DNA from 4 places in the Janthinobacterium sp. 75 genome. Region 3 is predicted to be linked to each of the others. Evidence: predicted binding sites of a transcription regulator. Region 3 holds the regulator's gene; each other region holds the start of a gene.

Region 1 (3,556 bases), 2.8 Mb from region 3:
TCGATGGAGGCGTTCATTTCTTCCACCGTGGCGCCCAGCGCCTGCGTACCCACGGCCACGCCCGTCGCCCGTTCGGCGATCGTATGCGAGGCGTCGGCAAAACCGTTGGCGGCAGACACCACATTGCCGATCACGCCGCGCAAGTCGACGATCATCTTGCTGATGCCGCCGGCCAGCAGGTCGATCGGCTCGTCGCCCTCAGGCACGATATTGCAGGTCAGATCGCCTTGCGCAGCGCGCGCCACCGAATCGAGCAGGGCGTTGACCTTGCGGCTGTCGTTGGCGGCCTTGGATTGGATGCTGTTTTCCAGGTTCACCTGTTCGCTGATGTCGATGGCGAACTTGACTACCTTGTACGGCTTGCCGTTCAAGTCCAGGATGGGGTTGTAGGTGGCCTGTATCCACACCACCTTGCCATGGTTGCCCAGGCGCTTGTAGCGTCCCGCATCGAATTCGCCGCGGTTGAGCTTTTGCCAGAATTTCTTGTACTCGGCGCTGCTGGCAAACTCGGGCTCGCAGAACATGCGGTGGTGCTCGCCCTGGATATCGCTCAAGTCGTAATCCATGACGGCGAGGAAATTATCGTTCGCGTCCAGCACATTGCCCTGCATGTCGAATTCGATCACGGCCTGCGCCTTGCCGATGGCGCTGACCTTGCCTTCGTATTCGGCGTTGCGCTTTTTCAGGGCCGTCACGTCGCTGGCGAACTTGACCACCTTGAAGGGCCGGCCTTCCACGTCAAAAATGGGGTTGTACGAGGCATTGAGCCAGATTTCGCGGCCATCCTTGGTGAGGCGCTTGTATTCGCCCGCATCAAACTGGCCTTGTCCCAGCTTATGCCAGAATTGCACGTACTCGTCGCTCCTGGCGTATTCGGGCAGGCAAAACATGCGGTGGTGCTGGCCCTTGATCTCGTCGAGCGTGTAGCCGACGGACTTGAGGAAATTGTCGTTGGCGTCGAGGATGGTGCCGTCGAGCCGGAACTCGATCACGGCCTGGGCCTTGCTGATGGCATCGATCTTGCCCTCGTAATCGGCATTGCGGCGTTTGCTGGCCGTGATGTCGGTGGCAAACTTGATGACTTTATACGGCTTGCCATCCGCATCGAGGATGGGGTTGTAGGAAGCGTTGATCCACACTTCGCGACCATCCTTGGCACGGCGCTTGTATTCGCCATGGTCGAATTCGCCACGGCCCAGTTTGTCCCAGAAGTCGGCGTATTCGGACGTTTTCACATACTCGGCGTCGCAGAAGATGGCATGGTGCTTGCCTTGCACTTCGGCCAAGGTGTAGCCGAGGACGCGCAGGAAATTGTCATTCGCATGCAGGATGGTGCCGTCGAGTTCGAATTCGATGACGGCCTGGACACGGTTCAATGCAGTATTTATCGCTTGTAAGTCCAAATCCTGGGAGTGGCTGACATGGCTGGCTGCGTCCATAGTATTTCCTTCAATGTGAGAAGAGAAAGGGGTGGCGATAATACTGACAGCTAATGACGATATAAAACGCTTGCATCATTACCCGGAAAGGGCGGGTGTGATAATCGGTGAGAATCTGCACGAGATAACAAAATCGAACACGGCGGTATCGGGCGGCATTGCTACATAATACTAAATCAGTTGCAGAGTATTGATTTGAATCAATAATTTTATTATTCCTCAGCGCCATGAGAAAAACAAGTGGCCTGAATAAATAATGCTGAAAGTGTCGCCAGTGGCCTGCGCATGGATAGGAAGGCATATTCAGCAGATTATAAAACGCTGTTTTACTTGTTGTTTTTTATTTATTTAAATGAATATGTTATCGATAGTTGCTGGCCCTTTTTTCCGAGGGGGCGGCCAGCCGGCGTGGGCGATGTTGTACCATGACGTCAGGCACAGGCGCTGCGCGCGTCGAGATAAAAATAATACGAGCGTTCTTTTATGCGGTATAGTAAAGCTTCATCCCTTGCAACCACCTCATCGCTGAGCAAAATCAATAAGGAAGAGACATGAGTGCTGAATATCAAGTGAACGGCGCTGTTGCCGTCATTACCCTCGCCAATCCGCCCGTCAATGGGCTGGGCCTGGCGACGCGCACTGCCGCCGTCGCGGGCATCCGCCAGGCGCTGGCGGACGAGGCCGTCAAAGCCATCGTCATTACGGGCGCCGGCAAGGCATTTTCGGGCGGTGCCGATATCAAGGAATTCAATTCGCCCAAGGCGCTCACGGAACCGACACTGCACACCCTGATCAACGTCGTCGAACAATCCACCAAACCGGTGGTGGCGGCCATCCACAGCGTCTGCATGGGCGGCGGCCTGGAGCTGGCGCTGGGCTGCAACTACCGTGTGGCCGCGCCAGGCGCGCAAATGGCCTTGCCTGAAGTCAAGCTCGGCATCTTGCCGGGCGCGGGCGGCACGCAGCGCCTGCCGCGTGTGCTGGGCCTGGAAATGGCCTTGAACATGATCGTTTCGGGCACGCCCGTGGCGTCCGAAAAACTGGCCGGCACGGCCCTGTTCGATGAAGTCATCGCCCCCGGCGCCGACTTGCTGAAAGCCGCCGTAGCCTTCGCCACCAAGGTGGCTGATGTGCGCCCGCTGCCGAAAGTGCGCGAGCGCAAGGTCGATTACCCTCACCATGAAGCCTTCCTGCAGTTTTCGCGCAATACGGTGAAAGCCATGTCCGGCCCATTCCCCGCGCCGCTGAAATGCGTCGATGCCGTGGCGGCCGCCGTGACGATGAAGTTCGAGGATGGCTTGAAGTACGAGCGCGAGCTGTTCATGCAACTGGTGCAGTCGCCCGAGTCGAAAGCCCTGCGCCATGCCTTCTTCGCCGAGCGCGTTGCCAGCAAGGTGCCCGACGTGCCGGCCGACACACCCGTGCGCAGCATCGCCAGCGCGGCGATTGTCGGTGCCGGCACCATGGGCGCCGGCATCGCCATGAATTTCGCCAACGCGGGCATTCCCGTGAAGCTATTGGAAACGCAGCAGGAAGCGCTGGACAAGGGCCTGGCCACCATCCGCAAGAATTACGAGAACACGGTGAAGAAGGGCAAACTGACGCAAGAGAAGGCCGAGCAGCGCATCGCCCTGATCAGCGGCACGCTGGCGTATGCTGACATTGCGCAAGCCGACATCGTCATCGAAGCCGTCTTCGAGGAGCTGGGCGTGAAGGAAACCGTCTTCAGGCAGCTCGATGCCGTCATGAAGCCGGGCGCCATCCTCGCTTCGAACACCTCGACTCTGGACCTGGACAAGATCGCCGCGTTTACCCAGCGTCCGCAAGACGTGATCGGCACGCACTTCTTCAGCCCCGCAAACGTCATGAAGCTGCTGGAAATCGTGCGTGGCAAGGAAACGGGCAAGGACGTGCTGGCGACGGCACTGGCGCTGTCGAAAAAGCTGAAAAAGACGGGCGTCGTCTCGGGCGTGTGCGACGGTTTCATCGGTAACCGCATGATCGAGCAATACAGCCGGCAGGCCGGCTTCCTGCTAGAAGAAGGCTGTCTGCCGGAACAGGTCGACAAGGCGGTCGAGAAATTCGGTTTTGCCATGGGCCCGTTCCGCATGGGCGAC
Region 2 (3,556 bases), 690 kb from region 3:
CGCCAGGTGAATGCGGATAGCGACAAGGCCATCCGCCTGTTCTTCGAGACCTTCTTTGTGCCCAATCAAGTCGTTACCGCCGATGGCGCCAGTACCGGTTTGGTGACCGGCTATTACGAACCGCTGCTGCACGGGGCGCGCAAGCGCGGCGGTCCATATCAGACACCGCTGTACAAGGTGCCCGACGATCTGGTCTCGGTCGATTTGTCCGGCGTATATCCGGAATTGAAGAATATGCGCTTGCGCGGCAAGCTGGTCGGCAAGAAGGTGATACCGTATGCGACCCGTGCCGACATCGAGCGCGCCACGTCCGTCACGGGTAAGGAATTGCTGTGGGTGGATGACGAAGTCGAAGCGTTCTTCCTGCAGGTGCAGGGTTCCGGGCGCGTGCAGCTGACCGATACGCAGGAAACCGTGCGCGTGGCGTACGCGGACCAGAACGGTCACCCGTACAAATCGATCGGACGTTACCTGGTCGACAAGGGCGAGCTGACGCTGAGCCAGGCGTCCGCGCAGGGCATCAAGGCGTGGATCGCCGGCCATCCCACGCGCAAAGATGAATTGTTCAACGCTAACCCGAGCTATGTCTTCTTCAAGGAAGAGCGCCTGCCCGATCCCAAAGTGGGACCGAAGGGCGCATTGGGCGTGCCGTTGACGCCGCAGCGTTCGGTCGCCATCGATTCGCGCTTCCTGCCGCTGGGTGCGCCCGTGTTCCTGTCCACCACGCAAGCCAACAGCGAGATTCCCATGCAGCGCCTGGTGATGGCGCAGGATACGGGCGGCGCCATTCGCGGGCCCATCCGGGTCGATTACTTCTTTGGTTTCGGTGCGGAAGCGGCGGAGAACGCGGGCCGCATGAAGCAGAGCGGCGCCGTGTGGGTGTTGCTGCCGAAGCAGGCGCCGGCGCGCTGAGTTTGTCGCGGCGCCGGACGGGGATTGCGCTAGCGCAAGGTTAGCGCAGGACCATGACTGGCAGCTGGGTATGCGCCAGTACTTTTTGCGTTTCGCTGCCCACGAACAGCTTGTTCAAGCCTTTGCGGCCATGCGAGGCCATCAGGATGATGTCGCAATGGTAGGTTTGCGCCGCATTGACGATTTCCTCGTGTGGGCTGGGCGAGACGACGACTACGCCTTCGAAGGGCACGCCGACAGCGCGCGCCGCTTCGCCGATCTTGTCAACGGCGCGTTGCGAGGATTCCTGCATTTGTTGCTCGTACAAACCGGCGTCGAGCACGATGCCGCCATCGGCCATCGGCGAGAATGGGAAGGGCTGCACCACGCTGATGGTAACCAGCTTGGCCTTGTTCAATTGAGCGAAGGCGAGGGCCGTCTCGGCGGCTTTGTCGGACAGCGGCGAACCGTCGGTGGGAAATAAGATGGTGTTAAACATGACGTGCTCCTAGAGTGATGTAAGACAGCTTATGGATTTACATCAATGAAAACCTTGATGTAAATCAAACCTCACAGGCTTTGGCATGAATAGTGTCGCCAAGGCAATCTTTCAGCAGTGTATGCCCGTTCGTCGCTTCAGGTGCGCACGCTACGCAGCGGCGTGCCCCACACCATGGCGATGGTCAGTGCAATGCCGCCTGCCGCGATGCACGCCAGGCCATTGCGCACGCCAAAGTGTTGCGCTACCCAGCCGGCAGCCAGCGCGCCCAGCGGCGCCGTCGCCACCGTCAGGAAACGCATGGTCGAGGTCATGCGGCCCAGCATGGGGTCGGGCGTAACCTTCTGGCGCAAGCCCAGGTAGGGAATAAAGAACAGCATCACGCCGCAATCAAAAAAGAACATCAGCACGGCATATGCCACGGCGCTGGCAGCTGTGCTGCCGAACAAGGCGGCGGGGATGGTGGGCGTCAGGGCAAAGCACACGGAGGTGGAAGCGAGTCCGATCAGGATGGTTCTGCCGGCGCCATAGCGGCGCGTCAGCGGCTTGACGATAAAGGCGCTGAGCAGTACGCCGGCGCCACCGAGCATCTGCGTCATGCCCAGCACGCCAGGACTCATGCCCAGGTCGCGCGTGGCGAACAGCACCGTCAAGGCCATGCTGGCGTAAAACAGGAAGTGCCAGATGCCGGCGCCCCAGGCCAGCGCGCGCAGCAGTGGTTCACGCCAGACAAACAGCAAGCCGTCAGCGATGTCGCGCAGGGCGTGCTTGTCGGACGGCGCGGGACGCGGGTCGCGCACGCTCATGGCGCGCAGGTTGCAGACCGAAACTAAATAGCCACAAGCCGTGCACAGGATGGCGACGGGCGCCGACAAGACCTGAACCAGCACGCCGGCCAGGCCGGGACCGATCAGGCGCGAAGTCGATTCGGTGGCGGCAAATTTCGACTGCGCATCGATCAAGCCATCGCGGCCCACCAAAAAGGTCAGGAAAACCTGTTCGGCGCCGCCACCGACGACAAAGCCCGTGCCGATGATGAATCCCACTATATATAACCACGGCATCGACAGCACGCCGCACCAGTAGGCGACCGCCACGCTGGCCAGGGCCAGGCCCGACATGCTTTCGCTGAGCAGCATGATGGGGTGCTTGCTGCGCCGGTCCAGCAGTACGCCGACGGGCAAGCCGAAGAGGGCGAACGGCAGCGCCTGCAGGGCGACCAGCACCCCCATCTGTTCCGGCGTCGCATGCAGTAGCAGCACCGCGCACAGGGGCAGGGCCAGCGAGGTGATCTGGGCGCCGAAGCAATTGAGGCCGTTGCTGAACCATAGGCGGCGAAAATTGACGCTGGCGACGCTGCCGTCGCCGCGCAGGTAGCGGGCGCAGTACTGGAAGAGGGAGGTGAAAATACGCTGCTCGATAAAGGTGATCGGGCTCACAATAATAGCAGTGCGCCTGTCGTATCGCCGCCGTTAGCCGCTACAATCGTCACACCGTTCATCGAGAGGAGACACTATGCAATACGAAGACCTGATCATCGACATCCAGGACAAAGTGGCGGTCATCCGCCTGAATCGCCCGAAGGCGCTCAACGCCTTGAACGACAACATGATGAATGAGCTGGGCGACGCCCTGTTGAAGTTCGACGCGGATGACAATATCGGCTGTATCGTGCTCACGGGCAGCGAAAAGGCGTTTGCCGCTGGCGCCGACATCGCTGCCATGGCCGATTACACCTATCCGGACACCTTCACCCAGGGTTATATCAGCCGCAACTGGGAGCATATCTTGCGGGTGCGCAAACCCGTAGTGGGCGCCGTAGCGGGTTACGCACTCGGTGGCGGCTGCGAACTGGCCATGATGTGCGACTTCCTGATCGCTGCCGACAGCGCCAAATTTGGCCAGCCGGAAATCAAGGTGGGTGTCACGCCAGGTGCTGGCGGCACGCAGCGTCTGCCGCGCGCCATCGGCAAGGCCAAGGCCATGGATCTGCTGCTGACGGCACGCACCATTGATGCAGTGGAAGCGGAACGCATCGGCCTGGTATCGCGCGTGGTACCGGCCGATAAATTGCTGGAAGAAACGCTGGCCGCTGCCAAGACCATCGCCGCCATGCCCACCTCGGTCGCCATGATGATCAAGGATTGCGTCAACCGCGCCTTTGAA
Region 3 (3,556 bases):
CGCGCCCGTTTTCTCTCTCGGCCAGGCTGACGGCCACCACCACTTCGCCGCTCTCGGTGAACTTGATGGCATTGCCGGCCAGGTTGACGAGGATTTGCTGCAGGCGCTGGGCGTCGCCCACGAGGCGCCGTGGCACGTCGGGCTCGACGGCGATGGCCAGTTCCAGCTCCTTCTCGCCCGCATTCATCGTCATCGTCGTGGCCAGGGTATTCATGACTTCGTCAAGGTCGAACTCGACGGGCGACAATTCCATGCGGCGCGCTTCGATCTTCGAATAATCGAGCACGTCGTTGAGGATGCCCAGCAGCGACTGGCCCGCCACGCGCACCATGGTCAGATACTTGCGCTGTTCCGTGTCGAGCCTGGTATTGCCCAGCAAATAGACCATGCCCAGCACGGCATTGAGGGGCGTGCGGATTTCATGGCTCATGTTGGCCACGAAGTCGCTCTTCGCCCGGTTGGCCGCCTCGGCCCGGTCGCGCTCCAGTTCCAGTTCCGCCGCGCGCGATTCGAGTTCCTGCTGCAGGCGGTCGCGTTCGCACATCAGGCCGTTGAACGCCTCCGTCAGTTCGCCGATCTCGTCGCGCTGCTGCACTGGCACGGGCGTGAAGCGGCTGCCGCTGGTGCGCAGGGCCAGCAGGGTGTCGCGCAGGCGCACCAGCGGCGACAGCAGGCGCACGGTAACCCAGCCCAGAACAAAAGCGGCCAGCAGCGAAGCGAGGATGCTCCACAGCACCAGCCGGTACAGCACGCCATCAAACGGTTCGAAGGCATCCTCGATGGGTAGCGAGGCGGCCAGCAGCCAGTTCACCGATTTCAGGCGCTTGAAGCTGTTGACGGCCGTGATGCCGCGGCTGTTGGTGCTGACCATGCTGCCTTCGCCATCGTCCTTCAGCATCTGGGTGGTCGTCAGGTTGGCGTTCGGCTGGCGCGGCTGCAGCAAACGGCTGGTATCGGGGTGCAGCACGTAGCGCGGCACGGCGCCGCGCGTGAGAATGAAGTAATAGCCGCTCTTGCCGATCTTTTCCGAGCGCAGGCGCCCCAGCAGGTTGTCCTTGTACAGGCGCAGCACGCCGATCACCACACCGGCTACCTTGCCATCGGCGGTGAGCACGGGCGCCACCATCTGCACGATGGGCATGCCGCTCGATTTGCCCAGCATCGGCTCGGTGATCATGGGCTGGCGCGTGCGCAGGACGGTCTGGAAATACTCGCGCTCGGCAACGTTGATGCCCGCGCGGCCCGTGACCAGCGGCATGTCGGCCACGATGGCGCCTTGCGCATCGAGCACCAGCACGTCGTCGAACAGCACCAGCATCGAGCGGCGCGCATAGTATTCGCGCAGCTTGGCGGGTTGGGCGATCAATTCCGGCGGCTGCTGCCTGGCCGTCAGGGTGACGATTTGCAGCAGCATGCCCAGCTTGTCGTCGAGCTCGGCGGCGGTGCGGGTGATCAGGGCAGATTGCTGGCTCAGCAGTACTCGCGTGAAGTCAGCGCGCATGTGCTGCAACTGGATCATGGTGACCAGTGCAATCATGGCGATCGAGGTCAGGCTGGTGGCCAAGGCGACTTTTGCTTTGATGCCGAGAGGCTTCATGATTTCCTTTTCAGTACCGGGCGGCACAGGCGGCAGATAATGCTGTCAGGAATTTTCCTATCAATACATCAACTTGGCAAGCGGTGCCGCGCAAATTGCCCTCGCTGCAAGGGCTTTTGACGATGTTGCCATATAATTAAAGTCAGAACGTCGTTTATTCAGCGCAATTGGGGTGAAATTGGCACACGGCAACCGTGTATGCAGTAAACTCGGTATTGCATTTTCTAAAAGGTATCGACATGACTGAAGCGCTTCTCACTCCCACCTTGCCCACAGTGACCGTGGAAGCGTTGCGTGCGCGATGCTCGACCTGCAGCATGCATCAATTGTGCCTGCCGATGGGCCTCGATGTGGGCGACATGGACAGGCTGGACCAGATCATCGGCCGCCGCCGCAAGATCGTGCGCGGCGCCTCGCTGTTCCGCATCGGCGACTCGTTCCAGAACCTGTACGCGATCCGCCTGGGCCACTTCAAGACGTACCAGATCAATCCGGGTGGCGAAGAGCAGGTGACGGGCTTCCAGATGGCAGGAGAACTGCTGGGCATGGACGCCATCAGCGCCGACCGCCACCACTGTAATGCGGTGGCGCTGGAGGATAGCGAAGTGTGTGAAATCCCGTTTTCCAGCCTGGAACAATTGCTGGGCAGTATGCCTACCCTGCTGCGCCATTTCCACCGGATGATGAGCCAGGAAATCACGCGCGAGCAAAGCGTCATGCTGTTGCTGGGCAATATGCAGGCGACGCAGCGCTTTGCCGCCTTCATCGTCAACCTGGCCTCGCGCTATGAGGCGCGCGGCTATTCGGGCAGCAATTTCCAGCTGCGCATGTCGCGCGAGGAAATCGGCAACTACCTGGGCCTGACCATCGAAAGCGTCAGCCGCTTATTGTCGAAATTCAAGAAGGAAGGCTGGCTGCGCGTCTCCAACCGCGAGATCGAGATCTTGCAGCCGGCCAAGTTGAAGGCCATTACGGCCGGTACGGACGTCTGCAAGTAAGTCTTACAGCTCTTCATCCGCGTGCAGCGCGATGCTGCGCTGCAGCGGCCAGGTCCAGATGCCGGACAGGCGCCACTCGCGTTTGTCGTTTTCCACCAGCACTTGCCAGCGGCTGCGCTCGAGCATCGGCAGCGCTACCGAGAAGTTGCCGGCCGCATCGGGCTGCACCAGCAGCTTGATATCTTTTTCCGGCAAGGTCGCATGCGCCAGATGCAGCTGCAGCGGACCCTGGTAAGCCTTGCCGAAGCTGTGCACGGAACCACTGAGGCGCGCTGACGCCACGTCATACGACAGGCTGGTATCCATCGCCAGGTCGCTGGCGACAGTATCGCGCCGCAAGTCCTGGTTGATCGCCTTTCCCTGCTTGTAGTAATCGCCCACCACCAGCGCATCAGGCTGCGTAAACGCGATATAGCCCATGAAGCTGCCGACGACCACGGACAGGCCGGGACCGATCATCAGCAGCCATGGCCAGCGATGCTTGTACCACGGGGCAACGGGGGCTTGCAGCTTGAGACTGTCGGACATGATATTTCTCCTGTTTAATCGGCCAATCCCCATCCGGGGACTGGCCTTCCTACATTAGCGCGGTACGATGAATACCGCGCTTTCACGCACATGCAACGATGGGTCGTCCAGCGAGTGCAATTCGATCGCAATCTTGTTCGAACCCTTCTCGCCCACGCCGTGCGGCACGCGCAGGCGGATCGGCCAGCCCAGCGTTTCCGTCGGCTGCAAGGTCACTTCTTCGCGCGTCAGCAAGGTCAGGCCCTGCAAGCCGGAAGCGCTGATTTTAAAATGCTGGGTTTGCTCCGAGGTGTTCATGATCTGCAAGCGGTAAACGTTTTCGATCATGCCGTCTTCCACTTCGCGTCCCATCGAACCGCGGTCGCGTATCACGTCCATTTTCAGGGGCGTGCGCAGGGCCAGCGAAGTACACACGGCGATGATGATCAGGGCC
Region 4 (3,556 bases), 2.0 Mb from region 3:
GCATCTGGCGGTAGCCTTCGTGCAGGATGGGATCGAAGTCCAGCTGGCCCAGGCGCAGTTCGCGCACGCTGTGACCTGCAGTGCGGGCCGTGGCGGCGTAGGCCTCGGCCAGGGCGGCGCAGAAACTGTCGCTGGACGGGTGGCCGAGGAGAATGAGAATGCGTTTGGTCATGATGCAGGCTTTCCGTAAAAGAACAGCTTGCATGCTAAAGCCTGCCCCTAGTGGCAGAGTCAAGCGGCCGCTGGAAGGTGCTGGCGTGCCAGGCAGTCGCTGATTTCCGTGTCGATATCGGCCAGCTGCGCGTCGAGCTGGCGCAGGCGGGCGATATCCTGCTGTATCTGTGCGCGCTTGGCGGCGATGTGGCGCGACAGGGCGGCCCAGTCCGTGTTGTCGCCGGCCAGGATGGGCAGCAGCTCGGCCAGGCGGAATCCCAGGGCCTGCGCCTGGCGTATGAGCCTGACTTGCGCCAGGTCTTGCTTCGTGTAGACGCGGTAGGCGCCGGAACGGCGCACGTCGCCCAGCAAGCCCAGCGTTTCATAGTGGCGCAAGGCCTTGGGCGAGGTGCCCGCCAGGCGGGCGATTTCTCCGATGTACATGCGTGTCCTTTGTCGAGCTTGCGCGCAGTGTAGCGCAGGCAAGGTGCCGAGCGCTATGCTGCGCGCTGGCCTCAGGCCCGGCGTGGCGGAATTTTCTTCGCCGTGCACTCGGCGCAGGTGCCGTACAGCGACAGCGCGTGCTCGTGCAGCACGAAGCCCCGCTCGGTGGCGATTTCATTCTGGCGCAGTTCGATGCCTTCATCGACAAATTCATCGACCTTGCCACAACCCGTGCAAACCAGGTGGTCGTGGTGCTGGCCTTCATTGAGTTCGAAGACGGCATGGCCCGATTCGAAATGCCGGCGAAACAGGATGCCCGCTTCGGCAAACTGCATCAGCACGCGGTAGATGGTGGCCAGGCCGACGTCGATCTTTTCGGCCAGCAAGAGTTTGTAGACATCGTCCGCACTCAGGTGCTTGATGCCTCCTTCTTGAAACAGCTGCAGAATCCGCAAGCGGGGGATAGTCACTTTCAAGCCCGAATCACGCAGTTCCCTCAAAATATCCATGTCTCCCATTCCTTTTATGATCGCCGGAGCGCACGCCCCAGCGTGAATCTGCATTATATCGCAAATGATAATCATTACCATTCTCATGTGCGAACTGGGGATAGTATGCGGTGCAGTCAGCTGGGAAGCCAGTGACCTCGGCGCAAGTGACGATTGCTTGGCGGGCAACTGATACCAGGGTGTTCGTTCAATATGGAAAAGTGGCGCTCAAATCGATACACTGTGCAGCAGGAAATAATAATGGAGGGGGTGTGGACCGATTTGATGCAATGCGTCTGTTTACCCGCATCGTCGAGCTGCGCAGTTTCACGCAGGCGGCGCATGACCTTGGCTATCCGAAGGCGACCGTCACGCATGCGATCAAGCAACTCGAAGCGCGGCTGGGCGTGCGCCTGCTGCAGCGGACCACGCGGCAGGTGACGCCCACGCCCGATGGCGAGGCGTATTACCAGCGCTGCGTGTGCCTGCTGGCGGACCTGGAAGAAACGGAAGCCGTGTTTTCCTCGGCGCAGAAGCAGCCGGCAGGCAAGTTGCGCATCGACCTGCACGCGACCCTGGCCATGCATTTCGTCCTGCCCGTACTGGACCAGTTTTGCGCCCGCTATCCGCGGATCGAACTGGAAATTGGCATGGGCGACCGCCTCGTCGACCTGGTGCGCGAAGGCGTCGATTGCGTGCTGCGCGTGGGCGAATTGAGCGACTCGTCCATGGTGGCGCGCCGGCTGGCGCTGCTGGAACAGCTGACGTGCGCCAGCCCCGCCTACCTGGCCGCCCACGGTACGCCGGAGAATCTGGCGCAGCTCGATGGCCACCGCGCCGTGAATTTCTTTTCTACCCAGACGGGCAAGGTCTGGCCCTTCGATTTCAAGGTGGCAGGACAGCGGCACAGCGTGGCCTTGCCGGGCACCGTATCGGTCAACAATGCCGACGCGTATCACGCCTGCTGCCGCGCGGGCCTGGGCTTGATCCAGGCACCCCGCTACCACCTGGAGCAGGCGCTGGCAGCTGGCGAGCTGGTGGAAGTGCTGCGGGACTGTCGTCCCGACCCGCTGCCCGTGTCCGTGCTGTACCCCCATCACCGGCAATTGTCGGCGCGCGTGCGCGTGTTTGCCGATTGGGTCGCCAGCCTGTTTGACGGCGTGCATTAATTGGTATGGTCGCGCTGCGCTGCGGCATTTTCTTGACCTGGGCAAAGAAAAAAATCCCTCTAGTGATGCCATCTAGCACTATTTGATGTGGATCAAAGTTTTTGTTGCACTGCACTCTTAGACTTCGCAGCGTTACTTAACGACAAAAAGAGGGAACTAGAATGAAGAAGTCCGCAACTGCAGCAGCAATCGTCCTGGCCGCCATCGGCGCATTCGCCGGCAATGCAATGGCTCAGGAAAGCCCATGGCTGGTGCGCGCGCGCGCCGTGCACATCGATCCGGCCGATAAATCTGCTCCTGTTGGTGGTGTCGGTGCATCCGACCGCTTGCATGTGAGCAGCAAGACGATTCCTGAAATCGATATTTCGTACTTCTTTACCCCGAATATCGCTGCCGAGTTGATCCTGACCTACCCGCAAAAGCATGACGTCAAGCTCGACGGCAACAATATCGGTACCTTCAAACACCTGCCGCCGACCCTGTCGCTGCAATACCACTTCATGCCTGAAAAACAGTTCAGCCCTTACGTGGGTGCCGGCATCAACTACACGAATATTTCGGACGTGAAATTGCTGAACGGCGCCGGCCGCCTGGAGCATGACAGCTGGGGTTACTCGCTGCAAGCCGGTGTCGACTACAAGCTGGACAAGAACTGGTCCCTGAACTTCGACATCAAGAAAGTGCAGATCCGCAGCGACGTCTTCATCGGTGGCGCCAAGGCCAGCGAAGTCAAGGTCGATCCTGTCCTGATCGGTGTAGGCGTCGGTTACCGCTTCTAAGCATGGCATGACAGCGCCTGCGTGGCGCGCACAATAAAAAAGGACGGCTTTGCCGTCCTTTTTACATTAGCTGCAGCGGTTTATTTTTTCAGCGTCTTTTCCAGTGCCAGCTGGTAATCCGTCTTTTCGTAGCCGGGCAGGTATTTGTTCGTCGCGTCGAGGAAGGCGCGCGAGCGGTAGGCCGCTTCCAGGTCCTTGACCCATGGCTTGGCTTTGTCGGCCGTGCGGATGGCCACCAGGTTGATGTAGCTGTCCGAGATCTTTTCCACGCTCAGGGCCGACGTCAGCTTCATGCCGGCGGCCAGGGCGAAGTTGCCATTGACGAAGGCGTAGTCGGCGTCCGCCAGCGAACGCGGCAGCTGCGCCGCTTCCAGCGGCACCAGTTTCAGCTTCTTCGGGTTTTCCAGCACGTCACGCTCGGAAGCGCGCAGCGGATCGACGTGCGGTTTCAGTTTGATCCAGCCCATCTTGGCCAGCATCACGAGCGCGCGCGCCTGGTTGGTCGGATCGTTCGGCATGGTGA

What was found. Region 3 encodes FNR, which switches genes on or off when oxygen is low (the NO sensors DNR and NnrR bind a similar motif). Its sites were predicted from a motif close to TTGATNNNNATCAA; they were not measured.
Region 1: a site for FNR is predicted at 1,630-1,643, ahead of C8C89_RS17205 (PAS domain-containing methyl-accepting chemotaxis protein). Genes of this name have one in related genera too.
Region 2: a site for FNR is predicted at 1,445-1,458, ahead of C8C89_RS01380 (universal stress protein). Genes of this name have one in related genera too.
Region 4: a site for FNR is predicted at 2,337-2,350, ahead of C8C89_RS13440 (OmpW family outer membrane protein). Genes of this name have one in related genera too.

Annotation. Positions count from the first base shown of each region.
Region 1 is NZ_SORD01000001.1:3,771,703-3,775,258, forward strand. It holds gene C8C89_RS17205 (PAS domain-containing methyl-accepting chemotaxis protein) at 1-1,376, opposite strand, end outside; gene C8C89_RS17210 (3-hydroxyacyl-CoA dehydrogenase NAD-binding domain-containing protein) at 1,991-3,556, shown strand, end outside.
Region 2 is NZ_SORD01000001.1:283,749-287,304, reverse strand. It holds gene C8C89_RS01385 (murein transglycosylase A) at 1-912, shown strand, start outside; gene C8C89_RS01380 (universal stress protein) at 953-1,390, opposite strand; gene C8C89_RS01375 (MFS transporter) at 1,528-2,829, opposite strand; gene C8C89_RS01370 (enoyl-CoA hydratase) at 2,906-3,556, shown strand, end outside.
Region 3 is NZ_SORD01000001.1:977,107-980,662, forward strand. It holds gene C8C89_RS04590 (response regulator) at 1-1,597, opposite strand, end outside; gene fnr (fumarate/nitrate reduction transcriptional regulator Fnr) at 1,837-2,595, shown strand; gene C8C89_RS04600 (FixH family protein) at 2,599-3,123, opposite strand; gene ccoG (cytochrome c oxidase accessory protein CcoG) at 3,178-3,556, opposite strand, start outside.
Region 4 is NZ_SORD01000001.1:2,939,920-2,943,475, forward strand. It holds gene C8C89_RS13420 (NAD(P)H-dependent oxidoreductase) at 1-172, opposite strand, end outside; gene C8C89_RS13425 (MerR family transcriptional regulator) at 232-597, opposite strand; gene fur (ferric iron uptake transcriptional regulator) at 669-1,106, opposite strand; gene C8C89_RS13435 (LysR family transcriptional regulator) at 1,358-2,254, shown strand; gene C8C89_RS13440 (OmpW family outer membrane protein) at 2,416-3,033, shown strand; gene C8C89_RS13445 (MetQ/NlpA family ABC transporter substrate-binding protein) at 3,114-3,556, opposite strand, start outside.